Regions from separate parts of the Mesorhizobium sp. B2-5-7 genome, predicted to be linked through region 2. Evidence: predicted binding sites of a transcription regulator. Region 2 holds the regulator's gene; each other region holds the start of a gene.
The links. Region 2 encodes PhoB, which activates phosphate uptake and scavenging genes when phosphate is short. Its sites were predicted from a motif close to TGTCATNNANCTGTCAT; they were not measured.
Positions count from the first base shown of each region.

Region 1: the regulator PhoB is predicted to act here: its motif matches at 3,521-3,537, upstream of FJ543_RS00795 (esterase-like activity of phytase family protein).
Region 3: the regulator PhoB is predicted to act here: its motif matches at 7,186-7,202, upstream of FJ543_RS30920 (RNA degradosome polyphosphate kinase).

Region 1 covers NZ_VFUO01000001.1:167,339-177,992, reverse strand. The annotation lists gene FJ543_RS00810 (UvrD-helicase domain-containing protein) at 1-1,109, shown strand, start outside; gene FJ543_RS00805 (hypothetical protein) at 1,141-1,455, opposite strand; gene FJ543_RS00800 (trimethylamine methyltransferase family protein) at 1,579-3,132, opposite strand; partial or broken gene FJ543_RS31365 (glycine cleavage T C-terminal barrel domain-containing protein) at 3,146-3,317, opposite strand; gene FJ543_RS00795 (esterase-like activity of phytase family protein) at 3,651-5,120, shown strand; gene FJ543_RS00790 (hypothetical protein) at 5,213-5,953, opposite strand; gene FJ543_RS00785 (helix-turn-helix transcriptional regulator) at 6,246-6,992, shown strand; gene FJ543_RS00780 (hypothetical protein) at 7,115-7,318, shown strand; gene FJ543_RS00775 (hypothetical protein) at 7,315-7,494, shown strand; gene FJ543_RS31360 (hypothetical protein) at 7,576-7,722, shown strand; gene FJ543_RS00765 (MATE family efflux transporter) at 7,905-9,377, shown strand; gene FJ543_RS00760 (MFS transporter) at 9,438-10,646, opposite strand.
Region 2 covers NZ_VFUO01000002.1:446,596-457,249, reverse strand. The annotation lists gene FJ543_RS09685 (CHASE domain-containing protein) at 1-517, opposite strand, end outside; gene FJ543_RS09680 (ATP-binding cassette domain-containing protein) at 656-1,480, opposite strand; gene FJ543_RS09675 (sugar ABC transporter permease) at 1,491-2,843, opposite strand; gene xylF (D-xylose ABC transporter substrate-binding protein) at 3,053-4,093, opposite strand; gene FJ543_RS09665 (ROK family protein) at 4,358-5,593, shown strand; gene phoB (phosphate regulon transcriptional regulator PhoB) at 5,596-6,285, opposite strand; gene phoU (phosphate signaling complex protein PhoU) at 6,305-7,012, opposite strand; gene pstB (phosphate ABC transporter ATP-binding protein PstB) at 7,038-7,841, opposite strand; gene pstA (phosphate ABC transporter permease PstA) at 7,838-8,689, opposite strand; gene pstC (phosphate ABC transporter permease subunit PstC) at 8,693-9,676, opposite strand; gene pstS (phosphate ABC transporter substrate-binding protein PstS) at 9,743-10,654, opposite strand, start outside.
Region 3 covers NZ_VFUO01000014.1:17,818-28,471, reverse strand. The annotation lists gene FJ543_RS30960 (DUF2182 domain-containing protein) at 1-97, shown strand, start outside; gene FJ543_RS30955 (amino acid ABC transporter substrate-binding protein) at 533-1,561, shown strand; gene FJ543_RS30950 (amino acid ABC transporter permease) at 1,624-2,811, shown strand; gene FJ543_RS30945 (amino acid ABC transporter permease) at 2,816-3,973, shown strand; gene FJ543_RS30940 (amino acid ABC transporter ATP-binding protein) at 3,999-4,802, shown strand; gene FJ543_RS30935 (TIGR02117 family protein) at 4,921-5,586, shown strand; gene FJ543_RS30930 (FAD-dependent monooxygenase) at 5,605-6,843, opposite strand; gene FJ543_RS30925 (zinc-finger domain-containing protein) at 6,854-7,099, opposite strand; gene FJ543_RS30920 (RNA degradosome polyphosphate kinase) at 7,267-9,459, shown strand; gene ppx (exopolyphosphatase) at 9,459-10,654, shown strand, end outside.

The DNA.
Region 1 (10,654 bases), on a different contig from region 2:
AGGCGGCGGGTACACTGGCGGAAAGCGACGAGCTGAAGCCGAAACCGCGCGCCGCGCTGCGCGAGGTCGCTGCCAATTTCGAACGCTGGCAAAAGGCGCTGGAAACCACGCCGCACACCGAACTTGCCGAGACCATTCTCGAGGAGAGCGGCTACACCGACATGTGGAAGAACGACCGCTCGGCGGAAGCCCCCGGGCGGCTTGAGAACCTGAAGGAACTGATCCGTTCGATGGAGGAGTACGAATCGCTGCGCTCCTTCCTCGAACATGTCGCGCTGGTCATGGATGCCGAGCAGAATGCCGGGCTCGATGCCGTCTCCATCATGACGCTGCATTCGGCCAAGGGCCTCGAATTCGAGACCGTCTTCCTGCCCGGCTGGGAAGAAGGCCTCTTTCCCCATCAGCGCGCACTCGACGAAGGCGGCCGCTCCGGGCTCGAGGAAGAGCGGCGGCTCGCCTATGTCGGGCTGACGCGGGCCAAGAAGAACCTGCATATCTGGTTCGTCTCCAACCGCCTCATCCACGGGCTCTGGCAATCGACCATCCCGTCGCGCTTTCTCGAGGAACTGCCGGAAGCCCATGTCGAGGTCGCCGAAGCCGGCAACTCCTATGGCGGCTACGGCAATCCCTATGGCGGCGGCTCGTTCGCATCCGGCCGCGGCGGCGGCCAGGGGGCAGGAAGACAGAACCCCTATGGCGCTTCGCGCTTCGACAATATCGGCGGCACTTCGGGCGGCGGGGAAAAATCCGGCGCCTTCTCTAACACCTATTCGACGCCGGGTTGGCAGCGTGCGCAGGCCAACCGCACCGAGGCGACCGACCGCAACTGGGGCACGCGTTCGGGCCATCAGGTCGAACGCATCGGCTATGGTGAAACAGACTCCGGCTACGGCGCCGGCCGCACCAGCGTCAAAGGCCGCACCATAGACGGTGAACTGGTCGCCAAATCCGTGTCCGACACGCCGTCCGCCTTCAGCGTCGGCGACCGCGTCTTCCACCAGAAATTCGGCAACGGCAACATTTCAGCCATCGAGGGCAACAAGCTGACCATCGACTTCGACAAGGCCGGCCAGAAGCGCGTGCTGGACGGGTTTGTGCTGCCAGTGTGAGGCTGCCAGCCTCGAAGGCTGACGTCCCGCCTCAATCCACCTTCTTCTCGCCCCGCTCCCCGGCCTTCACGATATCGCCCGTCGTAAACAGGATTTCCTTCAGTTCCACGCGCCAGTCCGTCTTCTGGCGCAGCAGGAATTCGAGGTCCATGCCGAAATGCTTGAACTCCTCGCTCTGCGCGTTCTTCATGATCGCCTTGGCCTGCGGGTTCTTCTCGACCGACATGCGCTGTTCGTACCAGCTGATCGCTTCCGCCTCCTCGATCAGCGAGGTGATCATGCGGGCAAAGGTCCGCACTTCCTGCGACAATTCTTCCGGCGGTTCGTGGTACTGGTCGAAACCCATGTCGTCCTCCCTCAACGGCTCACGGATGGAGCCAGGCATTGGCCCGCATCCATGAATGCGCGGGACGCGCCGCGGGTTCCGGGATCACGGCCACAATTCGGGATGATGGATCCGCGAACTATCTCACGACACTGGCGCAGCGCCGCCCTCTTCCGTGCGCCGCGCGATGAACGCGTCGAGCACGCCTGACGTGGCGGCCGCCGCGGCCGGCGGCTCAAAATCGGCAAGGGTGCGCTTCCAGATGCCGGTGGCGCGTTCGGTGGCGGTCTTCGAGCCGCTTTGCGTCCAGTTGCCAAAATTCGACCAGTCGGCCACCAGCGGCTCGTAGAAGGCGGTGCGGTAGCGCGCCATGGTGTGGCCGGCCGAGAAGAAGTGGCCGCCCGGCTGCACTTCGGCGATCGCCTCGAAGCCTATTGCGTCGTCGTCGCCGGGGGTCGCCGCACAAAGTTCCGCGACCGTCTGCAGCGCCTCGATGTCGGTGACCAGCTTTTCCAGGGAAACGCTCAAGCCCCCTTCCAGCCAGCCGGCCGCGTGGATGCAGACGGTGGCGCCCGACAGCACCGAGCCCCATAGCGCGAACTGCGTCTCGTGCGCGGCCTGCGCGTCCGAAATGTTGGCCGCGCTGCCGCCCCCCGAGCGCCAGGGCAGACCGGTGAAGCGCGCCAATTGGCCTGCGCCCAGCGTGGCTTTGACGTGCTCCGGCGTGCCGAAGGCCGGTGCGCCCGATTTCATGTCGACATTGGAGGAGAAGGAACCGTAGACCACCGGCGCGCCCGGCCGCACGATCTGCGCCAGCGTCAGCCCGGCCAGCGCTTCGGCATGCTGCAAGGTCAGCGCGCCGGCCACGGTGATCGGCGCCATCGCACCGGCCAGGCAGAACGGCGTGATGATCAGGACCTGGCCCGCCTTGGCGAAATCGATGATGCCTTGCGCCATCGGAATGTCGAGCTGGCGCGGCGAGTTGGTGTTGATGACGGTGTAGCAATGCGCGCCCGAGCGGAACTCGTCCTCGGACAGCCCGCGCGCCAGCCTGATCATCTCGAAACTGTCATCGACCTGCGGCGTGCCACGCGCGAACACGAACGGAAATTTGTCCGACAGGGTCAGCTGCGCCCGGTTGACGGCATAGTGGCGGAAACGATTGTCGATGTCCTGCGGTTCGATGCATGGCCCCAGCATGTGCAAGACGTCGAAATGCTGCACCAGCTTGATCAACTCCTCGAAGGCGACCAGCGTTCCGGGCCGCCGGCCGCGCTCGAGATCAGTGACGTTGGGCGCGCCGGAGCCCGCCAGGAACGTCATCGAGCCCAGTTCAAGCGACAGGTCGCGATTGCGCGCTCCGGCATAAGCGTGGATCGATCGCGGCGCCGAGGCTAAGGCTGCCGCCACCATGTCGCGGCCTATACGCACCATGTCGGTGTCGGGGTCGACCAGGGCGCCGGCGCGGGCGAGCACCTCGCGCGCCTCGGGCAGCAGCACCTTGATGCCCAGTTCTTCCAGCACGCGCAGCGCCGTGCCGTGGATCGACGCCACCTGGTCGTCGGAAAAGATCGGCTGCGGCAGGAATGGGTTCTTCAGCGACCGGTAATTGGGCTTACGGCTTGATTCGCTGCCTGCCTCGCCCATGCGTCCGCGCCGGCGTTCGCGCCTCGTATCCCGTGCAGCGTCATCGACCATCAGAAACTCCTCCTCATTGCCGCATCGCCCTGCCCTGGGGACCGTAGGGCGAAGCCGCGATGACCCGCGCCGTCCGTTCGACGCCGACAATGTGCACGCAAAGCGCCATCTCCTCCCCGGCGAAATCGTCGTCCACCAACGCCAGCGCGACGCTCTTGCCGATCGTGGTAGCCAAATCCGCCCGAGGCGCCGACAAAGCCACCCCCGATAACCACTGCGCGATAGTGCGGCTTCAAGGCTTCCGCTCGCGGTCAGTTCGAAGCCGGCATCATATCCGTACTAGACATAAGTGTCTATTACGCCAAACACGCTCTATGGGCGGTCACTAATTCCCGCTCTCCTGGTTTTTATCTGCACATGGAGAGACCGGCGAACCCGTATGGCGCACTGTCACGCAAGCATCATGTTGACGCCTTAGATCGCTTTCGGGGAGGCACGCGCGGCATCATCGATGCGGCACCTCTTTTTCATTTTTCCTTCGGCCGCTCCGGCGTGCTTCGTCATAAAGAGGATTGTCCATGAAACACCTGTACCGAACCGCCTCGCTCGGCGTCGCGCTGGCCTTGTTCACCGCCCTCACCCCGGCGCTTGCCGATGGCGTGGCCTACATCAACAAGGGCCTCGTCGGCGTCGGCCGCATCCCGGCCGACCAGCGCGACAAGTTCGGCGAGACCTTCGGCTCGGGCTCGGGCATGGCGATCGACATTTCGGGCTGGACGCATGATGCCGGCACCTACAAGGGATCGCTCTGGCTACTGCCCGACCGTGGCTACAATGTCGCCGGCACCACCGACTACCGGCCGCGCCTCAACACCATCGCCATCGAGTTCACGCCTGTCGCGCCGGGCGCTGCTCCCGCCGCCGGCCAGGAGCAGACGGGCGTCAAGGCGACGCTTGCCGACACCATGCTTCTCACAGACGACACGGGCGCCGATGCCACCGGCCTCGATCCGCTGTCGGACGTACGCGCCGCGGCCGGCGACATGCCCATGCTGCCCGTCGCCACCAATGGCAAGCTCGCGCTCGACAATGAAGCCATCGTGCGGCTGCCGGACGGCTCGATGTTCATCTCCGACGAGTACGGCCCCAACATCTACAGGTTCTCCGCGCAAGGCCGCCTGATGTCGGCGACCCAGCCGCCTGCGGCTCTCGTGCCGATGCGCAAGGGAGCGCCGAACTTCTCCTCCGACAATCCCGGCCCGGGCGCCGCCGACCCTGATCCGAAGGATCCCGAAACCGGGCGCCAGAACAACCAGGGCCTCGAAGGCATGGCGATGACGCCGGACGGCAAGTTCCTGATCGCCGTGCTGCAGTCGGCGCCCCGGCAGGATGGCGGCGATTCACCCTCGACACGGCAGAACACGCGGGCGCTGGTCTATGATGCCTCCGACCTCGCCCATCTGAAGCTCGCGCATGAATATGTCGTGCCGCTGCCGGTGTTCAAGGATGCCAAGGGCAAGACCAAAATCGCCGCGCAGAGCGAGATCGTGGCGCTTTCGGCCACGTCCTTCCTGATGCTGGCGCGCGACAGCGGCAACGGCCAGGGCCTGAAGAAGGGTGACGCTTCGCTCTACCGCCAGATCAACATCGTCGACGTCTCCGGCGCGACCGACATCGCGGGCGGCGCCTTCGATGCGGCCGACAAGCCGGTCGCGCCCAAGGGCGTGCTTGATCCCTCGGTGACGCCGGCCAAGCTGACGCCGTTCATAGACATCAACGACGCCACCGCGCTTGGCCACTTCGGCCTGCACAATGGCGGCGCGAAGGACCACAACGAGCTTTCGGAGAAGTGGGAAGCGATGTCGTTGGCCAGCGTCCTCGATCCCAAGCTGCCCGACGACTATTTCCTGTTCGTCGGCAACGACAATGACTTCCTCGCCCAGGACGGCTTCCAGGTCGGCGCGCCTTACAAGGCCGACGACGGCGCCGATGTCGACACCATGTTCCTGGTCTATCAGGTCACGCTGCCAGGTCTCGGCAAGAAGTAGCGATCACTGCACAAGCGGGCGCGCCTGGCGCGTCCGCCTGGATGGCACCATCAATTAAAAGCCCCGCTCCCGGAAACGGTAGAATGGGCCTACTACTTTTGCACGACTTTCGGTTTTCCACTCAGATATATTGTCTTGTATGCCTCGAAAATTGCCTCTAGGTTGCATTTATCCTCCAGTACTGGAACAAGATTCAGAAGAGATCTCATTCCCGATAGCAAAGAGAACGCTAGGATCGAGGCCGCCTCCTCAAGTTCGCTTTCGGTGACCGACGGTTCGATCTTCAGCTCGATCCAACCAGGCCGAATTTCCTGGAGATGCCGAACGAGCGAGGTCCAGGTCACATGCGCCGAGTCAGCGGATATTTCCCGGTAGACATGGGTCTGCCTGGGAAAAGGCGTCTGTATGTCGGAAATTTGGAACTTCCCTTTTGCCCCGGCACTTCTCCTCAAGAACTCTTGCAAATGCTTTTCCGCTTCTTTTGCAAGCTTTCCGGCGCCATTCGCCATGAATTTTTTGGCACGTGATCGCCGACTGACCTCGTCGTCGGATCGCAAGAGGTCGATATATCCGTCCTCCGTCTCAGCCAGAAACAGATGCAATGAGCATTCGATCGCCGAGCGGCAGGTCGATCGAAATGCAAGATCTCTGCCGGCATCGACCAGAACCAATGCAGACTGCGTTTCGGAAAGCAGCCGAGCCAAGAGCGCTAGTGCTGCAGACTTTTTCTCAGCGCGCTCAGTGTCATACAAGTCAACTTTGTCGAGCTCCAACGAATTGACGCTTCTCAGAAATTCGCCGAACCAGTCGCGCCAAACCTCGCGTATAGGCATAGCTGCTCCCTCCCGTCCCATGCCGCCAGCGTAGCCTGTCCTGCTTTACCCACTCATAGCTTGAGTTGCGGTAGCCAGCCAACCGCAGGCACCCATTGCACATTCAGCAGAACGCGGCCGGAAATCGCTTCGCGGGCAAAGCGGCTATGATTGAGTCACCCATAAGTCGCACCACGATCCTGTTCCGCTGCGCCATTGTCGCAAAGCGACTTTCTGAAATGGCGTAGCTGTCACTGCTATGACGTCGCATTGTCGCTGGATGAATGAGATAGTGACGCGGATGGAAAAGCAAATGACCCTGTCGAACGGCGCTAAAATCAGGGAACTGCGGGAAGCAGCCGGCATGACTCAAGACAAGCTGGCCGCCATGAGCCGAGTCGACAGGCGCACCGTCCAGCGTGCCGAGCAAGGGACTCGGCTGCAGATGGAGACGTTGTCGAGCCTAGCCGCTGCACTGGGTGTGCTTGTCGCCAACATTATCGTCAGCGGCGTCCGCCAAGAGGACATCGACGATCTCAGCGCAAAGAGCCTTATAGTGCTCAACCGGATCAGGTCCGGCATGATGTTGCTGAATATTGTGCGTGACAGCTATGAAGGGACAATCTCATGCGAGGCTGAGCCGACACCCGAGAACATCGAGGCGCTGTCAGCGGTCATAGTGAAGCTTGAGTCACTTATGCCTCAGCCTTGGGAGCGGCCGCATCAGCGACTGTTATTTCCTCTATCCCAAAGGTTGAAGGCGGCAGTGGAGGTGGGCGAGCAGCTCAGGCAACTTGAAGGGTGGGGAATCGCTTTTTATGCCGGCACCTACACCGCCCGAACTCAAGTTCCGATGTGGGATAGTGACCTAAGCGAGATGTTCATCTCCAACCGGTCCCCTTACGAGCTAGTCACTATGTGTCGCGTGATTATCGCCCATTCCGACCAGAGCGACCGGATCACGACTAAGGCCAATGACATTTTCGTCCCGACAAAGCCTCCCTCCGAGGCATCGGCCGAAAACGACAAGAAGCCTTTGGACGACGAGATACCCTTTTAGTTCCAACGTGGGTTGAGCTGGATAAAGGAGACATCAAATGGGGACATCCACGGACTCTCTGAAGCGTTATGCGTAATACGAAGTTAGGAAATGATTAAGAAACACGGTTTATGGTCTCTGGCATGACGAAGAAAATCGTATCCTTTCGGCTCTCGGCACATGAGATCGAGCTCATCGAGAAAAGCGCCCGAAGATTCAAAGTGAGCCGTTCACAGGCTCTCAGCGCGGCCATTCGAGCGTTCGACCAGAACTATATGGCCGAAGACGAAACGTTTGTTCAGCGCACTCCCTGGTGGTTCGAATCCCTCGATGGTGACACAAGATGAGCAAGCTGGATCCAAATAAGCTTGTAATGGTTCTCGCAGTGATCACGCTCGTGGTTATTGCCGCGATGTCGGGATACCGGCTGCAGATCGGCCCGAGCGGACTGACATTTGAGCACAGCGGAGCTGCCGATGCTGCTGCAAACTCGAAGGTGATCGCCACGGTGCCGTCCCATTGACGAATGCAGTCGACTTTGGAGCCAGGAAGCTTATTCCTCCGGCCGGGTAGTGTACTGACCGTCGGCCGGTGCTTGTTGAACGTGAGCCGCTTCGCCGCGCAGTCCACAAAGGCCTACTTCAAGAATTCCGCGTCCTTCGGCACATCGGCATCGATCGGCTCGGCCGTCCTGCTCGACACGGCCATGATCTTGCCGGCTGCCGACAGGTTGGGCCGCACGAAGACCTGAGCGGGAGGTCGATGATGTCCTGGTTCATAAGCGCACGCAGCCGGACGACGCGTTCTTGCCGATCGAATTCCATTCCGGCGAGCCTGACCGATCGACGGTCACTGCGCCTCGGCGCAGGGTGCATCTCGGTCCGGCCTGCGATATCGTGGCGGGCCAGAGTCACATTTGCCAGGTTGCCCGCCATGGACGAAAAAATGCCCGCACGCCGGCGTACCGGCGACCTGACCAGCGGCCCGATCCCGCGCACGCTGCTGCTCTTCGCCTTGCCGGTGCTCGGCTCCAACGTGCTGCAATCGCTGAACGGCTCGGTCAACGCCGTCTGGGTGGGCCGCTTCCTCGGCGAGTCGGCGCTGACCGCGACGTCCAACGCCAACCTCGTCCTGTTCCTGATCCTCGGCACGGTGTTCGGCATCGGCATGGCGGCCACAATCCTGGTGGCGCAGTCGGTCGGCGCCCGCGACCTGCCCGAGGCGCGCCGCATCGTCGGCACCAGCGCCACCTTCTTCTTCCTCGTTTCAGTGGTGTTCGCGGTCTGCGGCTGGATCTGGGTCGATGCCATCCTGGGCGCGCTCGGCACGCCGGCCGACGCCTTGCCGCTCGCACGCTCCTACCTGCGCATCATCTTCGTCGCCGTGCCGATGATGAACCTTCTGTCCTTCGTCATGACCGTGCTGCGCGGTGCGGGCGATTCACGCACCCCCTTCATCTTCATGGCATTGGCGGTCGTGCTCGACATCGTGCTCAATCCCCTGCTCATCCGCGGCATCGGCCCGTTTCCTGAACTCGGCATCGCCGGTTCCGCCACCTCGACCCTGATCGGCCAGACCGTGAGCGTCGTCGCCATCCTCATCGTGCTCTACGCGCGCAAGCATCCGTTGCGGCTGGCCGGCGCCAATCTCGTCCTGCTGCGCCCGGATCCGGCGCTGCTGCGCATCGTCGTCTTCAAGGGCGTGCCGATGGGCCTGCAGATGATCGTCATCTCGGCGGCGGCCCTGACGGTGATGGGCATCGTCAATTCCTACGGTTCGCAGGTCGCCGCCGCCTACGGTATCGCCGCGCAGCTCTGGACCTATATCCAGATGCCGGCGCTCGCCATCGGCGCCGCGGTCTCTTCCATGGCGGCGCAGAATGTCGGCGCCGGTCGCTGGGACCGGATCGGCCGCATCGCCGCCTCCGGCGTCGGTTTCAACCTTGTCCTGACCGGCGCCCTCGTCGCGCTGCTATGGGTCTTCGACCGTTCGATCCTGAGCCTGTTCCTGAGCAGCGACAGCGCGGCGATCGATATCGCCGCCCATATCAACACGGCCGCGTCCTGGTCGTTCATCCTGTTCGGCATCACCATCGTGCTGTTCGCCACGGTGCGCGCCACGGGTGCCGTGATGCCGCCGCTGATCATCCTGGTGATCTCGGTGCTCGTCGTGCGCACCGGCTTTGCCTATTACATGCGCGGCGTGATCGGCGAGGATGCGCTGTGGTGGAGTTTTCCGGCCGGTTCGATCACGTCTCTGATCCTGGCCGCGATCTATTACCGCTTCGGCGGCTGGCGCAGCTTGCACATGATCGAGAACAGGCCGGCTGCCGGCGAGCCGCCCGACACCGGGCTTGGCGTGCCGCGCCAGCGCGCGAACATGGCGCCTGAAACGCCGAACGGCTGATGCCGGGCCGCCTTGCCGAGGTGCCTTGCCGGCGTGCCTTGCCGGGCTGGCGCGGCGGTCTCAGCGCCTCTGTCCGAGCCCGAAGGCGAGCGCCACCAGCGCGAACGCGATGATCATGGCCGCGAAGGCCAGGCTGGCGGCGACAGCACTGGCATAAGTCGACACGACGCCGATGCCGATGACAGGCAAGGCGTTGCCGACAAAGCAGCAGATGAAGAAACTGGACACGACCTCGGCGCGGCGATCCCGCGGCGCGATCTCGTTCACCACTTGCAGGCCGCCGCGATAGCCGAGCGCTGCCGCCACGCCGCAGCAGGCCGTCGCCGCGATCATCAGCGCCATCGAGGCCAGCATCTGCGCCGCCACCACAAGCATGGTGCTTGGGATCATCAAGGCCAGCGCGGCCAGCATCGCCTTGCTGCTCCCCATCCGCGCCAGCGCCACGATGCTGATTGCCGCGACCATCGCCAGTTCGAAGAACAGCGCACCGGCCACGGCGTGGTTGGCCTCATGCAGTTGCTGCGCCAGGATGCTCGGCGCCACCGCCGCATAGAAGCCGACCAGCGCCATCGCGCCAAAGCCGGTCACCGCCGGCGCCACGAAGCGCGAGCGGATCTGCGCCGGCACGGAAAGCCGCGGCCGCATGGAGACCTTGCCAAGGCCGCCTGGCTTCATCACCGTTTCGCGCGTGCGCCAGACCATGATCGTCACCACCGCGAGCGTCGCCAGGTAGACAATGAAGACCAGACGCAATGGCCACGGCTCGTATTGGGCCAGCAGCCCCGAAACAAGCGCCCCGAAACCGAGGCCGAGAAAGTTGGTGCTGGTGGCGATGACGCTGGCGCGCGACCTGCCGGCCTCTGGAAGAAGCTCGGCGATCCACGCGGTTCCCGTCCCAGCGCCCACGCCGATGCCAAGTCCGCTCAGGATCCGCGCAACCTCGAGCGACGCGACATTGCCGGCAAACAGGAACACAACCGCGCTGATGACGGCGACGATCATGGCTGCAAGCGCCGCCGGCCGGCGCCCGACGACATCCGAAACGCTGCCGAACACCAGCAGGGCGCCGAGATTGCCGACGACATAGACCGCGTAGATCAGCGTCAAGGTGATCTGCGAAAAGCCGAATTGCTGCTTGTAGACGATATAGAGAGGCGTCAGCACCGTGCTGCCGGCAAACAGCACCGCGATCATCGCCGCGACGGTCGGAATCGCGAGGACGTCGCTGCCGGCTTCGTTGTGAGTTTGCGCCAGATCGCGAAAGGCCATGGCCAACC
Region 2 (10,654 bases):
GCTGGTCGTCGGCCATGGCTTTTTCGATCGCCGCACGCCGCACCGGCTCGCTGAACATGTCGTAGCCGATGATGGTCTGGTTGGACGGATCGAGCGGCTCGAAAAGCGCGATCGGCGTGCGCCAGGCCTGCGTCGTATCCGGATAGACCGGATGACTGGCGCCGAAATCGTGGAGGGTGTCGCGTTCCACCGCTGCCTCGTCGCCCGTCCTGACCAGCCGCAGGAAGCCGATGCCTCGCAGGCCGGCGAAATTGTTGTCGACATCCAGCGCCTTGAAGAATGCCTTGAACTCGTTCTGGGAAATATCGCCGTTGCGTGCGTCGAACAGGGCCTGTGTCGAGCGCAGCAGCGACAGGTGCAGGTCGATGCGGCTCTCGATCCGGTTGAGGGCGTCATCGGCCGCCCCTTCGAACTTGATGCGGGCGGCTTCCTGCGTCGCGAAATAAGCGAACCCCGCCATGGTCATGCTGATCAGTGCAACGGCAATGAACGCGACGATTGGAAAAAGCTTCTTCAACGGATGATGCGGTCCATGAGCAAAACAGGACCTTTTATGGGCAAGTCGCCGGGCCAACACAATGGTCAGGTCAAACCATCGTGATCACTGGCATATCACGTGAACGGCAACGGGGCGCCCAAAGCGGCCTGACCGGCCTCAGGCGGCAATCTTCAGCGCACCCGGCCCCGGTATGGCACCTGGAGGACATTTGCCCAGGATGATCATCCCAAGCACCTCGTCCTGCGTGACGTCAGTCGTGCGGGCGGTGCCGACCACCTGGCCGTTCTTCATCACGCAGACACGGTCGGCCAGCTCGAACACGTCGTGGATGTCGTGGCTGATCAGGAAGATGCCGATGCCATCGGATTTGAGCTGCCTGACCAACTCGCCGACCTGGGCGGTTTCCTGGGGCCCAAGTGCCGCCGTCGGCTCGTCCATGATCAGGATGCGGGCATTGAACAGGATCGCGCGCGCGATCGCCACCGATTGCCGCTGACCGCCCGACAGCTTGATCACCGGCTCCTTGAAGCGCTGGAAGCGGGGATTGAGCCGCCCCATCACCTTGCGCGCCTCGGCCTCCATGGCGACGTCGTCGAGCGTGCCCCAGGCGGTCATCAGCTCGCGGCCGAGGAACAGGTTGGCGGCGGCGTCGACATTGTCGGCCAGCGCCAGCGTCTGGTAGATCGTCTCGATGCCGTATTTCTTGGCGTCGCGCGGGTTGGAGATCGCTGCCTCCTCGCCATTGACGAAGATCTGCCCCGCATCGCGCTTGTAGGCGCCGGACAGGATCTTGATCAGCGTCGACTTGCCGGCGCCGTTGTGGCCGAGCAGCGCCACGACCTCGCCGGGGAAAAGATCGATCGAGGCGTCGTCGACGGCGCGGATGCCGCCGAAGGCGATCGAGATGTTGCGCATGTCGACCAGCGGCGTGCCAGTGGGCGCAGTTGTGAGGGCCGTTACGGGAGCGGTTTTGTCAGCCATGGTCGTTTCCCTAAACCCGCTTGCGATAGACGGTGTCGAGCCAGACCGCGATGACCAGCACGGCGCCGACGACGATGCTCTGCAACGGCGAATCGACACCGAGCAGCACCATGCCCGACTGCAGCGACTGCATCAGCAATGCACCGAGCATGGCGCCGATGATGGTTCCCGAGCCGCCAGCAAGCGAGGTGCCGCCGATGACGGCCGCGGCAATGACGAGCAGCTCATCCAATGTTCCCAGCACATTGGTGGACGAGTTCTGCCGGGCCGACGAAATGGCGGCGGCGATCGTGGCCAGCACGCCCATGATCATGAACACCTTCATCGTGATCCAGCGCGTGTTGATGCCGGCGAGATTGGCCGCTTCCGGATTGCCGCCGATGGCAAAGACATAACGGCCGAAACGGGTGCGGTTGGTGATGAAGGTCATGACCAGACCGACGGCGACCGCCATCAGCACCGGTATGGCGATGCCGTGGGCGATGAACAGCCCGCCCTCCGGCACGGTGATGTTGTTGGCGGCCGCGTACCGGTTCACGATCCCGATCGGCCATGGATAGGAGTTGGCCAGCCAGACCGCGCCCATGATGACGGCGCAGGTGATGACGCCGAGCAGCGTCTCGGCCCAGATTGGCCGCAGCGGGAAGCGGAAGCGCTTGCGCTGGACCCGCCCGTTGAACAGCGCGAACACGACGGCCAGGCACGCGACGATACCCACGATCCAGCTCCAGGTGGCGCCGATCGATCCGGCCGGTCCGCCGCCCATCAGCTGGAAAGTGGCGTCGAGCGGTGCCACCGTCTGGCCTGACGTGACCCACCAGGCGGCGCCGCGCCAGACCAGCAGGCCACCCAGCGTGACGATGAAGGCCGGCACTTCGAGATAGGCGATGACGAAGCCCTGGAAGGCGCCGATCAAAAGCCCGAGCGCCAGACCGATGACCAGTGCCAGGACCCAGATCCATGGGTTGCCGAGTTCAAGTCCCACGAACCGAACCAGGAAATGTACCTGCGCAAAGCCCATGACCATGCCGATCAAGCCCTCGGCGGAACCGACGGACAGGTCGATGTTGCGCATGACGATGACCAGCACCATGCCGCAGGCCATGATGGCGACCGCGGACGTCTGCACCGACAGGTTCCACAGATTGCGTGGCGTGAGGAACGTGCGGCTGTCGAAATCCAGCGGATTGACGCCGAGACGCAGGCTCGAAATCACATGCAGCGCGACCCAGATCAGCAGCAGCGCGCCGATCATGCCGAGCATGCGGGTGTCGATCTCGGTCGCCTTCAGGAAACGCGCGACCGCGCCGAGTTCCGACGCACGCGCCGTATCGGCCTGCGAGGTTGCGGTCGTGTCGGTCATGGATGTCCTCCCAGCGGCTTGCCGCCTGACGCGGATGCCGGACCAGAGCCCAGAAGTTAGCCGCCAGCGGCGGAAACACAAATCTTGTCGGGAAAACGCCGCGGCTTGGAAGCAATTCCAGGAAAAGTGCGTAGCGGTTTTTCGTCCGGAATTGCGAAAACAAGGAAATTGGAACGCCGCGGCGCTTCCGGCTGTTCAGGCGATCAAGCTCAGTTGCAGGCCGCGACGCTGCCCGCGGCAACGCCCGTGCAGACTTCGTCCTTCTTGATCCAGCCGGCGTCGATGACGAGGTTGAGATTGTCCTTGGTGATGGCCACCGGGGTCAGGAACAGCGACTTGACGGTGTTGCCGCCAGGCGTCGTGAAGTCCTTCACGCCGGCGATGTCGGTCATCTTCTTGCCGTCGGCGAGTTGCGAGGCGATCTCGGCGGCGTTCTTGCCGAGTTCGCGCGCGTCCTTCCACACGGATACGGTCTGGGTGCCGAGCGCGATGCGGTTGAGCGCGGCGTGGTCGCCGTCCTGGCCGGAGACCGGCACGGTGCCGGCGAGCCCCTGCGCCGTCAGCGCCGCGACGACGCCGCCGGCGGTGCCGTCATTGGCGGCGACCACGGCGTCGACCTTGTTGTCGTTGGCGGTGAGGAACTGTTCCATGTTCTTCTGGGCGTTGGCGGGCAGCCAGCCGTCCGTATAGGCTTCGCCGACATTCTTGATCTTGCCGCTGTCTATGGCCGCCTTCAGCACTTCCATCGAGCCCGAGAACAGGAAGTCGGCATTCGGATCGGCGCCGGAGCCCTTGATGAAGACGTAATTGCCCTCAGGCTTCACCTTGAACACTTCGCGGGCCTGCATGCGGCCAACTTCCTTGTTGTCGAAGGTCAGGTAGAAGACGTCCTTGTTCTCGATCAGCCGGTCATAGCCGACGACCGGAATGCCCTCGTCGAGCGCCTTCTGTACCGCCGGGCCGATGGCCGACGCGTCCTGCGCCAGGATGATCAGCGAATTGGCACCCTGCGAAATCAGGCTCTCGACATCGGTCAGCTGCTTGCCGGGATTGGACTGCGCATCGGCGGAAATGTACTTGTCGCCCGCGGCCTCGATCGCCTTCTTCATGGCCGCCTCGTCGGTCTTCCAGCGCTCCTCCTGGAAGTTGGACCACGACACGCCGATGACCTTGCCCTTCGCCTGCGCGACCGACGCCAGCGTCAGCGACATGGCGACACCCGCCAGAACGGCGACTGTGAATCTCTTCATGATATCCTCCCTGCGCCCGCGTGTGGCGCGACCAAACTGGCCCTAAGGCCGGCACAAAGGCCCTATTTTTTCGAGCCTCGAAAAAACACTGATCCATCGCCTGAGCACTGTCAACATTGATTCTGACGGATTTTGAGGTGCCGGAAGCCTTTTTTCGAGCCCCGCAATAAATAAATGACAGCCCCAGCCGCTTCTGCCAGTATTCGACCCGTTGCCGGAGGTGTTCGAGGGGGCGTCAAGAACCGCGGCGACGGGGAGGGAATGATGTCGGTCGGAATCCGCCACGACGATCTGCGCCGGCGCAACCGCGCAATGGTGATTGGAGCCGTGCGCCGGGGTGGCCAGCCCTCGCGCACCGAGATCGCCGCTACTACCGCCCTCAGCCACTCGACCATATCGGCGATATCAGCCGACCTGATCGGCGAAGGTATCCTGAGCGAAGGCAAGCCGAACGAGGCCGGCTCACTGAAACGCGGCCGGCCGCAGGTGGGCCTTTGTCTCAACCCCGAGGCCGCGGCGGTCATGACCCTGGTGCTGTCGCTGAATTTCCTCTCCGTCGCCGTCATCGACTACGCCGGCCAGGTGATATCGGAGGAGCAGCGCCGGCTGGACACGCTGACCATGTCGCGCGAGGCGCTGATCGGCGAATGCGTGGCCATCGTCCGGCGCCGCCTCGAGGATCCCGACCTCGATGTCGCCAGCATTGCCCGCATCGCGCTGGCGATCCAGGGCATCACCGACACCGAGGCGCGCGCCATGCTGTGGTCGCCGATCACGCCGCAGACGGACATTGCCTTCGCCGATATACTCGAAGCCGAATTCGGCATCCCCGCCACCATGGAGAACGACTGCAACATGATGGCTGTGGCGCTGCGCTGGCGCGACCCCGAGCGCTACCGCGACGACTTCATCGCCATCCTGCTCTCGCACGGCATCGGCATGGGCCTGGTGCTGAAGGGCGAGCTGTTCACCGGCACCCATTCCTCAGGCGGCGAGTTCGGCCACATGATCCATCGCCCCGGCGGCGCGCTCTGCCGCTGCGGGCGGCGCGGCTGCGTCGAGGCCTATGCCGGCAACTATGCCATCTGGCGTAATGCAGGACAGATGGGTGAGGACGCCAAACCGGTCGACGTCAGCGACGCCGACATGCGCGCATTGGCGGCCACGGCGCGCGAAAGAGACGGACCGGAGCGCGAGGCCTATCGCAAGGCCGGCGAGGCGCTGGGCTATGGCCTTGGCAGCTTGTTCGCGCTGATCGATCCGGCGCCGGTTGCGATGGTCGGCGTCAGCGCCGCCGCCTTCGATCTGATCGAGCCGGCCTTGCGTGAGGCCATCGCCCAGACCGCCGGCGGCCAGCATTCGACGTCGATTTCCTTCGATACAGAGCCGAACGAATTGCCGCTGATCCGCGAGGGCTGCGCCATGCGCGCGCTCACCTTCGTCGACCAGGAGATCTTCGCGCCGGGCGTGCAGGTGAGATCCGGCAAGAACGTGGCCTGATCTCAATCCTCGCGGATTGCGTAGCCCGCGCCACGGATGGTGCGTATCACATCGGGCATGCGGCCATTGTTGACCGCCTTGCGCAGGCGGCCGACATGCACATCCACGGTGCGCTCGTCGATGTAGATCGTCTCGCCCCAGACATTGTCGAGCAACTGGCTGCGCGAGAACACGCGGCCGGGATGGCGCATCATGAATTCGAGCAGCCTGAACTCGGTCGGTCCGAGCCGGATCTCGCTCTTCTTGCGATAGACCCGGTGCGATTCGCGGTCGAGCACGATGTCGCCGACCTTGAGCACGCTGGACAGCACTTCCGGTTTGGCGCGGCGCAGCAGCGCCTTGACCCGGGCCATGAATTCCGGCGTCGAGAACGGCTTGACCAGATAGTCGTCGGCGCCGGTCGAGAGGCCGCGCACGCGATCGCTCTCCTCGCCGCGCGCCGTCAGCATGATGATCGGCAATCGCTCCGTCTCGGGCCGCATGCGCAGGCGCCGACAGAGTTCGATGCCGGAAACCGCCGGCACCATCCAGTCGAGCACCAGCAGGTCGGGCACGTTTTCCTGGAGGCGTATCTCGGCTTCGTCGCCGCGTGTCACCACCTCGACCTGGTAACCCTCGGACTCCAGGTTGTAGCGGAGGAGCACGCCCAGCGGCTCCTCGTCCTCCACCACCATGATGCGTGGCGCGATCATCGATCGATCATCCCTGCCGTCAAGCCGCCGGCACCGACATCGCCGTCTCGTCCTGCTTCGGACGGTTGGCGGGCAGTTGCGTGCCGGTCAGCACATAATACGCATTCTCGGCGATGTTGGTCACATGGTCGCCGATGCGTTCGAGATTCTTGGCGCAGAACAAAAGATGCGTGCAAGCCGTGATGTTGCGGGGATCCTCCATCATGTAGGTCAGGAGTTCGCGGAAGACCGAAGTGTATTTGACGTCGATGCGTTCGTCGTCATTCCTGAGCTTGGCGAGGGCGGCGGCATCGCCGGCCGCATATTCCTCGACGACGCCCTGCACCTGGATCAGCACCAGCTGCGCCATGGAGTCGATGGAATGCGACAAGTCGCGCGGCGTGGCGGTGAGGCCGACCGAGCCGACGCGCTTGGCGATGTTCTTGGCAAGGTCGCCGATGCGTTCGAGATCGCCCGCCATGCGGATCGAGCCGACGACATGACGCAGATCGTCGGCCATCGGCTGGCGCTTGGCGATCAGGGTGATGGCGCGATCATCGAGTTCGCGCTGGCGCGCGTCCATGATGGCGTCGTCGGAGACGACGCGCTGTGCCAGCGCGTTGTCGGAATTCAGCAGCGCCTTGGTGGCGCCGCCGACCATCGTGCCGGCGAGATCGCCCATGTCGCTGATCAGCTTGCTGATCTGTCCGAGATCCTCGTCGAAGGCTGCGACTGTGTGTTCGGCCATGATCCTGGTCCTCGTATGCGTGAGATCAGCCGAAGCGGCCGGTGATGTAGTCCTGCGTGCGCTTCTCGCGAGGCGACGTGAAGATCTTCTCGGTTTTGTCGAATTCGACCAGCTCGCCCAGATACATGAAAGCCGTCTGCTTCGACACGCGCGCGGCCTGCTGCATGTTGTGGGTGACGATGACGATCGTGTAGTCGGCCTGCAACTCGTCGATCAATTCCTCGATCTTGGCGGTCGACAATGGGTCGAGCGCCGAGGCCGGCTCGTCGAGCAGGATGACCTCCGGTTTGACCGCCACGGTGCGGGCGATGCAAAGCCGCTGCTGCTGGCCGCCCGACAGGCTGAGGCCGCTGGCATTGAGCTTGTCCTTGACCTCGTTCCACAGCGCGGCGCGTTTCAACGCCTGCTCGACACGGCCGTCCATCTCGGCCTTGCCGATCTTCTCATAGAGCCTGACGCCGAAGGCGATATTCTCATAGATCGACATCGGGAACGGCGTCGGCTTCTGGAACACCATGCCGATCTTGGTGCGCAACAGGTTGAGGTCCTGCGAGCGGTCGAGAACGTTCTGGCCGTCGAGCAGCACCTGACCCTCGGCGGTCTGCTTGGGGTAGAGCTCGTAGATGCGGTTGAAGACGCGCAGCAGCGTCGACTTTCCGCAACCCGACGGTCCGATGAAGGCCGTCACGCTGCGCTCGGGCAGCGACAAGGTGATGTCCTTCAGCGCCTTCGACTGGCCGTAGTAGAAATTGAGGTTCTTGACCTCGATCTTCGCCTTGGCGGCTGCCTCGGCGGCAATCGTCATGTCTGGAGACAACATCTGGCTCATTTGTCCTCTCTGCGTCCGGTCAGGCTGCGCGCAAAGATGCTGAGCGCGAGAACCGTCAATGTGATTATGAGTGCGCCGGTCCAGGCCAGTTGCTGCCATTCCTCGTAGGGGCTGAGAGCGAACTGGAAAATGGTGACCGGCAGGCTGGCCATCGGCGCGTTGAGGTTGCTCGACCAGAACTGGTTGTTCAGCGCCGTGAAAAGAAGTGGCGCGGTCTCGCCGGAAATGCGGGCAATGGCCAACAATATGCCGGTGACGATGCCGGACATCGCCGCGCGGTAGGCCACCGAACGGATCACCACCCAGCGCGGCGCGCCAATCGCCGTGCCGGCCTCGCGCAAAGCGTTCGGCACAAGGTTGAGCATGTCCTCGGTGGTACGCACCACGACGGGAATGACCAGGATGGCCAGTGCCACGGCACCGGCGATGGCCGAGAAATGCCCCATCGGCCGTACCATCAATTCGTAGACGAACAGGCCGATGATGATTGAGGGCGCCGACAGCAGGATGTCGTTGATAAAGCGCACCACGGTGGTGAGCTTCGAAAAGCGGCCATATTCGGCCATGTAGGTGCCGGCCAGCACGCCGATCGGCGTGCCGACGACGATGCCGATAATAGTCATCACGATGCTGCCGTAGATGGCGTTGAGCAGGCCACCGGCATCACCGGGCGGCGGGGTCATTTCCGTGAACACTGAGAGCGAAACGCCCGACAGGCCCTTATAGAGCAGCGCGCCGAGGATCAGCGCCAGCCAGGCAAGGCCGATGCCGGCGGCGACGACGCAGAGCGTCATCATCACGCCGTTCTTGCGCTTGCGGCTCTGGTGAAGCGATGCGGCTGTCGACATCGGTCAGACTCCGGTACGGGCATCGATGCGCATCAGCATGTAGCGGGCGATGGCAAGGATGAGGAAGGTGATGACGAACAGGATCAGGCCGAGCGCCACCAACGAGGAAGTGTAGAGATCGCCGACGGCTTCGGTGAATTCGTTGGCGATGGTTGCCGAGATCGTCGTTGCCGGCGCGAACAGCGAGGCGCTGATCCGGTGGGCGTTGCCGATGACGAAGGTGACCGCCATGGTTTCACCGAGTGCACGGCCGAGCGCAAGCATGACGCCGCCCATGATGCCGATGCGGGTGTAGGGGACGACGACCCGGCGTGTTACCTCCCAGGTCGTGCAGCCAATGCCGTAGGCGGACTCCTTCAGCACCGGCGGCACCGTATCGAACACATCCTTGGTGATCGAGGTGATGAAAGGCAGGATCATGATGGCCAGGATCATCGCCGAGGTCAGCAGGCCGATGCCATAAGGAGGCCCGGCAAACAGGCTGTTAAGGCCGGGAATGCCGTGGAACACGTTGATGATGAAAGGTTGCACTGTCGTCTGCAGGAACGGTGCCAGCACGAACAGGCCCCAGATGCCGTAGATGATCGAAGGAATGCCGGCCAGCAGTTCCACCGCCATGCCGATCGGGCGCCGAAGCGGACGCGGGCAAAGCTCGGTAAGAAAAATGGCGATGCCGATGCCGAGCGGCACAGCGATCAGGATGGCGATGGCCGAAGTGATGATGGTGCCATAGATCGGCGCCAGGGCGCCGAATTTCTCGGTGACGGGATTCCAGCTCTCGGTGGTCAGAAAGGAGAAGCCGAAGGTCGACAGTGCCTGCCAGGAACCGGCGAACAGCGAGATGGCGACGCCGCCGAGCAGCACCAGCACGAGAATGGCGGCGGCGCGGGTCAGCCCATGGAAGATCGAATCGGTCAACGCGAACCGTCTGACGGTGGCGTCGCGTGAACCTCGAATGGCTGGCAAGGCTTCGTGGGCAGCGCTCATGTCAAGCTCGGCTCTTTGTGTTGATTGAAAAGGAGCGCCGCGGGGCGGCGCTCCTCCAGAAAGATATTACTCGCCGGCGTAGACGGGCTTGCCGTCGGCCTTGATGTCGGCCTTCCACGAAGCCTTGATCAGGTCGACGACGCTATCGGGGATCGACACATAGTCGAGCGCCTTGGCGGTTTCCTTGCCGTCCTTGTAGGCCCAGGCAAAGAACTTGAGCGCTTCGCCGGTGGCTGCGGCATCGTCCGGGGTCTTGTGGATCAGCACCCAGGTCGAGGCAGCGATCGGCCAGGTGGCGTCGCCCGGCTCGTTGGTGATGATGACGTTGAAGTTCTTGGCGCCCTTGAAGTCGGCGTTCGAAGCAGCCGCGCCGAAGGATTCGAGCGACGGCTCGACGACCTTGCCGGCGGCGTTCAGCATCTTGGAGTAGGAGAGATTGTTCTGCTTGGCATAGGCATATTCGACATAGCCGATGCCGCCGTCGGTCTGCTTGACGGTGTTGGCAACGCCTTCGCTGCCCTTGGCGCCGACGCCGGTCGGCCATTCGACGGCCGTATCCGAGCCGACCTTGTCCTTCCAGTCGGGCGAGAGCTTCACGAGGTAGTCAGTGAAGTTGAAGGTCGTGCCCGAGCCGTCCGAACGATGAACGACGGCGATAGCGGTCGACGGCAGCTTAAGGTCCGGGTTCAGGGCCTTGATCGCGGCATCGTCCCAGGTGGTGATCGCGCCGAGATAGATCTGGGCCAGCGTCTTGCCGTCGAGGACGAGTTCGCCCGGCTTGATGCCCGTGAGGTTGACGATCGGCACGATGCCGCCCATCACCATCGGGAACTGCACGAGGCCGTTCTTTTCCAGATCGGCGTCGGACATCGGCTTGTCGGTGGCGCCGAAGGTCACGGTCTTGGCGATGACCTGCTTGATACCGCCGCCCGAACCGATCGACTGATAGTTGAGGCCGATGCCGGTGTCCTTCTTGTA
Region 3 (10,654 bases), on a different contig from region 2:
CCTGGAGAAGGTAGTCCCGGCCGGGCAATTGATCCCGCGCATCTCCGGTGCATTGATGGTCGCGGTCGGCCTCTGGCTGGGCCTTTCCGCGCTTTGAGACCGCGCGCCGATTTTGTCCACAAGCAATATCGACCGCCAATCATGGGTAATCGTCGGCCGAAGGTGTTCCGTAACGTCAATGCATTTCGTGCCCGGGGGCAGTAACGCCGAGCTATTGCCCGGAACGGATTTTACAGCGCCGGCTCACATCTGCGTCAAATGAGCTTTGCCGATTCAAGTCGCGCTTCTGACGAGATCGCGTGCACGTTTGTCTGCAATTCAGGCATTTCAGGCAATCGATTTTCAAACCCGGTCGGATTCGGTCATTTTCCTTGACCTCACGGGAATTATCGCCTTCGATGCTGTTCGTGAATGGGAGGCGGCGCGTCGGTTTGCGATGCGGGGTTTCGGGAATGGGCCGGGATGGGAGCTGCGTTCACAAGGGAAAAAAGATCAGGGTTTGCCTGAAAAAACAGAAAAGGGTCTGTGGGTTATGAAACACATTGCTATCGGCATTCTTGGCGCCGCCACGCTCGGACTGATGGCGTCGGCCGCGTCGGCCGGCACGCTTGACACCGTCAAGGCGAAGGGCTTCATCCAGTGCGGCGTCTCGACCGGTCTGGCCGGCTTCTCCGCGCCGGACGACAAGGGCGACTGGCAAGGCATCGACGCCGATTTCTGTCGCGCGGTTGCCGCCGCCGTCTTCGGTGATGGCACCAAGGTCAAGTTCACGCCGCTCAGCGCCAAGGAACGGTTTACCGCGCTGCAGTCCGGCGAGGTCGACATCCTCTCGCGCAACACCACCTGGACGATCAACCGCGATACCGCGCTCGGCCTGAATTTCATCGGCACGACCTACTATGACGGCCAGGGCTTCATGATCAACGCCAAGAAGCTGCCGGGCGTCAATTCGGCGCTGCAGCTTTCGGGCGCCGCCGTCTGCGTGCAGAGCGGCACGACCACCGAGCTCAACCTCGCCGACTACTTCAAGGCGAACAAGATGGAGTACAATCCGGTCGTCTTCGAGAAGCTCGAAGAGGTCAATGCCGCTTATGATGCCGGCCGCTGCGACGTCTACACCACCGACCAGTCGGGCCTTTACGGCATTCGCTTGACGCTCGGCTCGCCGGCCGATCACGTCGTGCTGCCCGAGATCATCTCGAAAGAGCCGCTCGGACCCGCCGTTCGCCAGGGCGACGACCAGTGGTACCACATCGTCAAGTGGACCTATTTCGCTCTGCTCGACGCCGAGGAGCTCGGCATCACCAAGGCCAATGTCGACGAGATGAAAAACTCCGCCAGCCCGGAGATCAAGCGTGTGCTCGGCCAGGAAGCAGACACCAAGATCGGCACCGACCTCGGCGTCTCCAACGACTGGGTCGTCAACATCGTCAAGGCCACCGGCAACTACGGCGAAATGTTCGACCGCAATGTCGGCTCCGGCAGCCCGCTCAAGATTGCGCGTGGCATCAATGCGCTATGGACCAAGGGCGGCCTGCAATACGCGCCGCCGATCCGCTGATCGAAATGTGATCCGGAAGGCAGGCTCCTGCCTTCCGGTTTCTCTTTCACAGGGGACGTGACATGGCATCGCAGGAAATCCTACGCGAGGAGCCGAGCCGCGGCTCCTTCGTCAATGACCCGAGAATTCGCAGTCTCTTCTTTCAGACGCTGGTGGTCATCGTTCTGTTCGGGTCCGTCTGGTGGATCGTGCAGAACGTCATCGACAATCTGCAGCGCCTGCACATCGCCTCCGGCTTCGGCTTCCTCAAGGGGCGCGCCGGCTTCGATATCTCGGACACGCCGATCGCCTATACGTCGGACTCGACCTATGGCCGCGCCATCGTCGTCGGCCTGATCAACACCATCATCGTTGCCGTCGCCGGCATCATCACCGCCACCATCATCGGCTTCGTCATCGGCATCGGCCGCCTGTCGCAGAACTGGCTGATCCAGAAGATCTGCACGGTCTATGTCGAGATCTTCCGCAACATCCCACCGCTGCTGGTCATCTTCTTCTGGTATTCCGGCGTGCTCGCCGTGCTGCCGGCGCCGCGCGATTCCTATCATCTGCCCTTCGGCTCGTTCCTCAACCAGCGCGGCTTCTATTTTCCGCGCCCGGTCTGGGGCGACGGCTCCTGGCTGATCCTGGTCGCCCTTGTCGTGGGCATCGCAATGTCATGGTTCGTTGCCCGCAGGGCGCGTCAGCGGCAGATGGCGACGGGCCAGCAATTTCCGGTGTTCTGGACCTCCGCCGCGCTGATCATCGGCCTGCCGCTGCTGGCTTACGTGCTGAGCGGCTTTCCCCTGAGCTTTGACTTGCCCAAACAATCGACCTTCAACCTGACCGGCGGCTTCCAGGTCAAACCGGAGTTCCTTTCGCTCTATCTGGCGCTGTCCTGCTACACGGCGGCCTTCATCGCCGAAATCGTGCGCGCCGGCATCAGGGGTGTCAGCAAGGGCCAGACCGAGGCGGCGGCCGCACTTGGGCTGCGATCCGGTTCGATCCTGCGGCTGGTCGTGGTGCCGCAGGCCATGCGCATCGTCATCCCGCCGCTGACCAGCCAGTATCTCAACCTGACCAAGAACTCCTCGCTGGCGATCGCCATCGGTTATCCCGATTTGACGGCAACGGCCGGCACGGTTCTGAACCAGACCGGACAAGCGGTCGAGGGCGTGCTGATCATGATGATCGCCTATCTCATACTCAGCCTGGTGACCTCGGCCGTCATGAACGTGGTCAACGCCAGGATGGCGCTGGTGGAGAGATAGGACCATGCAGGAACACGATCTATCCTGGGTGCGCACCGAAATGGCGCTGGCGCAGCCCGCGCCGGCGAGCGTCAGCGGCCCCGTCGCCTGGGTGCGCAAGAACCTGATCGGCTCGGTCGGCGACACCATCCTCACCATCCTCGGCATCGCCATCGTCGCCTGGGTTCTGCCGCAGGTCATCAACTGGGCGTTCATCAACGCACAGTGGACGGGACCGGACCGCACGGTCTGCGCCACCGTCGCGCAAGGCGGCATTCAGCCCGATGGCTGGAGCGGAGCCTGCTGGGCTTTCGTCAACGCCAAGTTCGGCCAGTTCATGTTCGGCACCTATCCGGTCGAGGAGCGCTGGCGGCCGATCCTGGTCGCCATCCTGTTCGTGGCGCTGCTGGTGCCGATGCTGATGCCGCGTGTGCCGCGCAAGGGGTTGAACGCGATCCTGCTTTTCCTGGTGCTGCCGATCGCTTCCTTCTTCCTGCTGGTCGGCGGCGTATTCGGCCTGCCGCATGTCGAAACCTCGCGCTGGGGCGGGCTGCTGATCACGCTGAGCCTGTCCTTCGTCGGCATCGCCGTATCGCTGCCGCTGGGCACCGTGCTGGCGCTCGGGCGGCGCTCGAAGATGCCGATCATCAAGATGCTGTGCATTATCTTCATCGAAGCCGTGCGCGGCATACCGCTGATCACCGTCCTGTTTTTCGTCAGCGTCATGCTGCCGCTGTTCCTGCCGGCCGGCGTCACTTTCGACAAATATCTGAGGGCGCTGATCGGCGTGTCGCTGTTTGCGGCGGCCTATATGGCCGAAGTGGTGCGCGGCGGCCTGCAGGCGATCCCCAAGGGCCAGTATGAAGGCGCCGATTCGCTCGGCCTCGGCTACTGGCAGAAGATGAGCTTGATCGTGTTGCCGCAGGCGCTGAAGCTGGTCATACCCGGTATCGTCAACACCTTCATCGGCATGTTCAAGGACACCAGCCTGGTCCTCATCATCTCGATGTTCGACCTGCTCGGCATCGTCAAGCAGAACTTCTCCGACGCCAACTGGGCCACGGCGCAGACCGCGAAATCCGGTCTTGTGTTCGCCGCCTTCGTCTTCTGGCTGTTCTGCTTCGGCATGTCGCGCTATTCAATGTACACGGAACGCCGGCTCGACACCGGCTACAAACGCTAAACAAAAGAACAAGGGGACCCCAGCCATGGCCACCGAAAATGCCGTCAGCGCGGAAGAGATCAAGGTCAACGCCGCCAAGATGCATATCTCGACCACCGATGTCGCCATCGACATCATCGCCATGCATAAATGGTACGGCGAGTTCCATGTGCTGAAGGACATCAATCTGAAGGTGATGCGCGGCGAGCGCATCGTCATTTGCGGACCGTCCGGGTCGGGCAAGTCGACCATGATTCGCTGCATCAACCGGCTGGAAGAGCACCAGAAGGGCAAGATCATCGTCGACGGCAAGGAACTCACCAACGATCTGAAAAAGATCGACGAGGTGCGCCGCGAGGTCGGCATGGTGTTCCAGCACTTCAACCTGTTCCCGCATCTGACCATCCTCGAGAATTGCACGCTGGCGCCGATCTGGGTGCGCAAGACGCCTAAGAAGCAGGCCGAGGAAATCGCCATGCATTTCCTCAAGCGCGTGAAGATCCCCGAGCAGGCCAACAAATATCCGGGCCAGCTTTCCGGCGGCCAGCAGCAGCGCGTGGCGATCGCCCGCTCGCTGTGCATGAACCCGCGCATCATGCTGTTCGACGAGCCGACCTCAGCGCTCGACCCCGAAATGATCAAGGAAGTGCTGGAAACCATGGTGGGGCTGGCCGAGGAAGGCATGACCATGCTGTGCGTCACCCACGAGATGGGCTTTGCACGGAAAGTCGCCAACCGGGTGATCTTCATGGATCAGGGCCAGATCGTCGAGCAGAACACGCCGGCCGAGTTCTTCGACCATCCCCGCCACGAACGCACGAAGCTGTTCCTGTCGCAGATCCTGCACTGAGCGGATTGACGCCAAGTCGGGAAAGCCCGGTCGCGCCACGGCCGGGCTTTTTAGTGTCTGGCCGATCCGATAAATGATCTTCTTCATTGAGCCGCGACGGAATCGCGAAGCCGCACCGATGAGAAAACTCCTGCGTTTCCTGGCCATTCTGGTTGCAGCACTGGTGCTCGCCGTGTCGCTCGGCACGCTGGTGCCGCGGCCGCTCTGGCCGGCAGCCGCAGCGGGCGAGGGCATCCGGCACATATTGGTGCTGAAAAATCCGATCCACACCGACATCGCCATTCCCGTGGACGACGAGGTGCGCCGGCGCTTTCGTTTCCTTGCCGATGTCGGCCTGCCATCGGACGCGCCCGAAGTGCGCTACCTCGTCTTCGGCTGGGGTGGGCGCGCCTTCTACCTGGAAACGCCGACATGGTCGCAATTGAAGGCGCTGCCCGCGTTCAAGGCTTTGACGCTCGATGCGTCGGTGATGCATGTCGCCGTCGCCGGCAATATTCCCGAGCCGCACCCCGATGTCGCCGGCTTCGACGTGGGCGAAGACCGTTTTGCCGCATTGCTTGATTTCATCGAAGCGAGCTTTCAAGAGGGGCCGAACGGTCCGATCGTCATCGACAATGCCGCCTACTCCAATTTCGATCGCTTTTATGAGGCCAATGGCCATTTCAACGCGCTGATCGGTTGCAACACCTGGACGGCGGCGGCACTGCGCGCTGCCGGCCTGCGCACCGGCTGGTGGAACCCGCTGCCGGTTTCGCTTGGGCTGTCGATGCGGCTGTATAATTAGCTTTGCCACGGGCTCCTTTCAGCGACGGATGATCCGCTGCTGCTCCCACCCGTAAAGCCAGTCCAGATCGGCTGCGAGCTTCTCTCCCGGTCGTGCCGCCAGAAACAGATTGCGGGCCAACGCCACCGGGCCTCGGGCATGCCAAGCAAGCCGGTTGAGCGCGCCGCGACGGATGACCTTGGCGATGCGCGACCGCCGCAGGTTCTCCCAGATGATGAGGCTTTGCGTCAGGTCGCCGGGGATGTCGGCGACCAGGCTGGCCAGCGTCGCGGCATCCTCGATCGCCATGGCAGCACCTTGCGCCGCGAACGGCGTCATCGCATGCGCGGCGTCGCCGATCAGCGCGATGCCTTCGGGCATGGTCCAGCGTCGCTGTTCGACCGTGTGGATAGGAAAGGCGGTCCACGGGCCAGCGAGTTCCACCAAACGCGCCAGCGCCGGCGCGGAGCGGCGCATGGCGCCTGAAAGGATGGCGGGATCGGCGTGGCGTGACCACCCGTCGGCGATGCGCTCGCCCCGGGTGAAGGCGGCAAGGTTGAAGGCGCTACCCCTGCTCACGGGGTAGGCGACCAAATGAAAGCCGGGATGCAGGAAGGTGGTGACGCAGTCAGGGGAGCCGATCGCGGTGAAGGCTCGCCCCGCCTCGTTGTCTGCGCTCACCGTCGCCCGCCAAGCCAGTTCGCCGGAGAAATGGCTGTTCGCCAAGCCGGCTCCGCTGCCTGGACTGGCAAACCTCCGCACCGCTGACCAGACGCCATCGGCGCCGACCAGCAGAGATCCTTGGGTATCGATGACCCTGCGGCCGACCCCGTCTGTCCTGGTGATAACGAATGAACCGGAGGCCACGCTGCTGACCTGCGCGCCGGTGGTGAGATGGATGTCGGGCAGTTGCGCAACGCGCGCCATCAGGGCGTCTTGCAGATCCGCCCGGTGCGCCACGAGATAGGGCGCCCCCCAGCGTTCCTCGCCGGCTCCGCCAAGCGGCACGCGTGCCAGTTGGCGCAGGCTCGCGGCGTCCTTCAGCACCACGGCTTCCGGCTGGACGGCATTGGCAAGAAGCGTGTCGAGCACGCCAAGCTGGCGAAGGATGCGGGTCGCGTTAGGAGAGAGCTGGATGCCGGCGCCCGCCGCTTCGAGACGCTGCGCCTGTTCGGCCACCCTCACGGAATAGCCGCGTTCGGCAAAGGCAATCGCCGCTGTCAGCCCGGCGATGCCAGCCCCGGCGATCATGACCTGCCGGGACCGCGTCTCGCTCATGATCGGAAGGTCAGGCGGCCTGGTCGATGTAGAGGCAGCCCGCCGGCAGCGTTTCGGTCGCCTTCAGCTTCGGCGAATAGCGATAGAGGGTCGAGCAGTAGGGGCAGACTTTCTCATTGTCGTCGCCCATGTCGAGAAAAACATGCGGGTGGTCGAAAGGCGGGTTGGCGCCCGTGCACATGAATTCCTTGACTCCGATGTCGATCGCCGGATGGCCCGCATCGTTCTGGAAATGGGGAATGGAACCGCCTGCCATCATCGTCTCCTTAACGCAGTCTCTCTGCATCTGGATCATATCAAGTCTGTTTGCAAGTTCGATGAAATCAAACTGTCGCAAAAGCCTGTCAGAGAACTGTCGCAAAAGCCTGCCACAGGATAAGTTAAGCCGGTTAACCGGCTGAGGCGTGCGGAAGAGCAGGAATCATGAACGAACTGAAGCCGGTACAGAGCGAATTCAACAATGTCGCGGCAGCGAGCCCGGAAGGCAATCCGGACCGCTTCGTCAACCGCGAATTCTCCTGGCTGCAGTTCAATCGCCGCGTTCTCGAGGAATCGCTGAACACCCATCACCCGCTGCTGGAGCGCGTCCGCTTCCTGTCGATCTCGGCCGCCAATCTCGACGAGTTCTTCATGGTGCGCGTCGCCGGTCTTGCAGGCCAGGTGCGCGAGGGGATCGTGCTGAAGAGCCCGGACGGACGCACTCCCGAACAGCAGCTCGAACAATTGCTGCGTGAGGTCGAGCGGCTGCAGGAGGACCAGCAGAAGAGCCTGTCGGCCCTCACGGTGCTGCTCAACAAGGAAGGCATCGAAACCATCACCCGCGACGCGCTGACAAAGGACGAGAAGGTCTGGCTGGAAGACCATTTCCAGGAGCAGGTGTTTCCCGTGCTGACCCCGCTGTCGATCGACCCGGCGCATCCGTTCCCGTTCATTCCCAATCTCGGCTTCTCGATGGCGCTGCAACTTCGCCATCGCAAGAATGGCGAGGAGATGAGCGCGCTCTTGCGCCTGCCGGTGGCGCTGAAGCGCTTCATCCGCCTGCCGGACCGCAAGCACCATGTCCGCTTCATTCCGCTGGAGGAGGCGGTCGGCCTCTATATCGGCAAGCTCTTCCCTGGCTACGAGGTCAAGGGTTCCGGCACGTTCCGCATCATTCGTGACAGCGACATCGAGGTCGAAGAGGAATCGGAAGATCTCGTGCGCCTGTTCGAAACGGCGCTGAAGCGCCGCCGCCGCGGCTCCGTCATCCGCATCGAATTCGACAAGCTGATGCCTGGGGAATTGCGCGATTTCGTCGCCGGCGAGCTTGGCGTCTCGTCGAGCCGCATCAGCGTGCTCACCGGGCCGCTGGCACTCAGCCAGATCTCCGAGATCGTCTCCGTTCCCCGCGACGACCTGAAATTCATCCCCTACAACCCACGCTTTCCCGAGCGCATCCGCGAGCATGGCGGCGACTGTTTCGCCGCCATTCGCGAGAAGGACATCGTCGTCCATCACCCCTATGAGTCGTTCGACGTGGTGGTGCAGTTCCTGCGCCAGGCGATGGCCGACCCCGAAGTAGTGGCGATCAAGCAGACGCTCTATCGCACCTCCAACGACAGCCCAATCGTGCGTGCTCTGGTCGACGCGGCCGAAGCCGGCAAGTCAGTAACGGCGCTGGTCGAGCTCAAGGCGCGTTTCGATGAGGAGGCCAACATTCGCTGGGCGCGCGATCTCGAACGCGCCGGCGTGCAGGTCGTGTTCGGGTTCCTGGAACTCAAGACCCACGCCAAGATGTCGCTGGTGGTGCGGCGCGAGGACGGCAAGCTGCGCAATTACGTCCATCTCGGCACCGGCAACTACCACCCGGTCACCGCGCGCATCTACACCGACCTGTCCTTCTTCACCACCGATCCGACGATCGCCCGCGACGTCGCCCAATTGTTCAATTTCATCACCGGCTATGCCGAGCCGACCGCGGAGATGCGGCTGGCGATCTCGCCGTTCACGCTGAGGAACCGCATCCTCCAGCACATTTCGGACGAGGTCACCCATGCGTTGGAGGGACGGCCGGCGCGTATCTGGATGAAGATGAACGCGCTCGTCGATCCCATCATCATCGACGCGCTCTACGATGCCAGCCGCGCCGGAGTGGAGATCGACCTCGTCGTGCGCGGCATCTGCTGCCTGCGGCCGCAGGTGCCGGGCCTGTCGGAGAACATCAGGGTCAAGTCGATCGTCGGCCGTTTCCTGGAGCACAGCCGCATCTATTGCTTCGGCAACGGTCATGGCCTTCCGTCGGACGAGGCCATCGTCTACATCTCCTCGGCCGACCTCATGCCGCGCAATCTCGACCGCCGCGTCGAGACCATGGTGCCGATCACCAATCCAACTGTGCATGAACAGATTCTGGGCCAGATCATGCTGGGCAACATCATGGACAATCAGCAAAGTTTCGACGTATTGGCAGATGGAACCTCCCGGCGCGTGGTGCTGGAGGAGGGTGAGGAACCGTTCAACGCGCAGGAATATTTCATGACCAATCCGAGCCTGTCGGGACGGGGTGACGCGCTGAAATCGCATGCGCCCAAGCGAATCGCCCAGTTCAAGCGCCGCAAGAAGAACGCCGCCACCTGATGCTGTCCAATTCCCAGGGCCGGCTGCAGGACCGCCGACCGCTGTCCATCATAGACATCGGCTCCAATTCGATCCGCCTCGTCGTCTATGAGGGGCTGGCGCGCTCGCCGACCATGCTGTTCAACGAAAAGATGCTGGCCGGCCTCGGCCGCGGCATCGTGTCGACGGGGAAGCTGGACCCCGAGGGTGTGGCGCGCTCGATGGAGGAGTTTCGCCGTTTCCGAGCGCTCTCCGACCAGGCAGGCGCCGAACACATGTACGTGCTGGCAACCGCCGCCGCCCGCGAGGCGATCAACGGTCCCGATTTCATCCATCGTGCCGAGGATGTGCTCAAGACCGAAATCCGTGTGCTCTCCGGCCGCCAGGAAGCGCATTATTCCGCGCTCGGCGTCATCTCAGGCTTCCACCCGGCCAACGGGATTGCCGGCGACCTTGGCGGCGGCAGCCTGGAGCTTATAGACATTGATGGCGAGGCGATCGGCGACGGCATCACGCTGCCGCTCGGCGGCCTGCGCCTGCAGGACATGGCGAAGAACTCGCTCGTCCAGGCGCAGAAGATCGCGCGCCAGGAACTGGCCCGGGCCAAGCTCTTGAAGGGCGGACAAGGCAGGACTTTCTACGCTGTTGGCGGCACCTGGCGAAACCTCGCCAGGCTGCATATGGAGATGAACAACTACCCGCTCGGCGTCATGCACCACTACGAAATATCGGCCGAAAGCGCTCAGAACTTCCTCAAGCAGGTGGCCAGGGGCGAAGTCGAAAAGGTGAGGGGTATCGAGGGTGTCTCCAAGAACCGCCGTTCGCTGCTGCCCTATGGCGCTCTCGTGCTGCAGGAGATCATGACGGCGATGCAGCCGTCCAGGATCGTCGTTTCGGCACAAGGCGTGCGTGAGGGTTTCCTCTATTCGCTGCTCGACGCGGCCGAACAGAAGGCCGATCCGCTGATCTCGGCCGCCGAGGAGCTTGCGCTTCTGCGCTCGCGTTCGGTCCATCACGCGCATGACCTGGTCGAATGGACCGGCAAGGCCTTCAAGGCGTTCGGCATCGACGAGACGGAAGACGAAGCGCGCTATCGCCACGCCGCCTGCCTGCTCGCCGATATCGGCTGGCGCGCTCATCCGGAATATCGCGGCAAGCAGTCGCTCAACATCATCGCGCATGCCTCGTTCATCGGTGTCGATCATCCCGGCCGCGC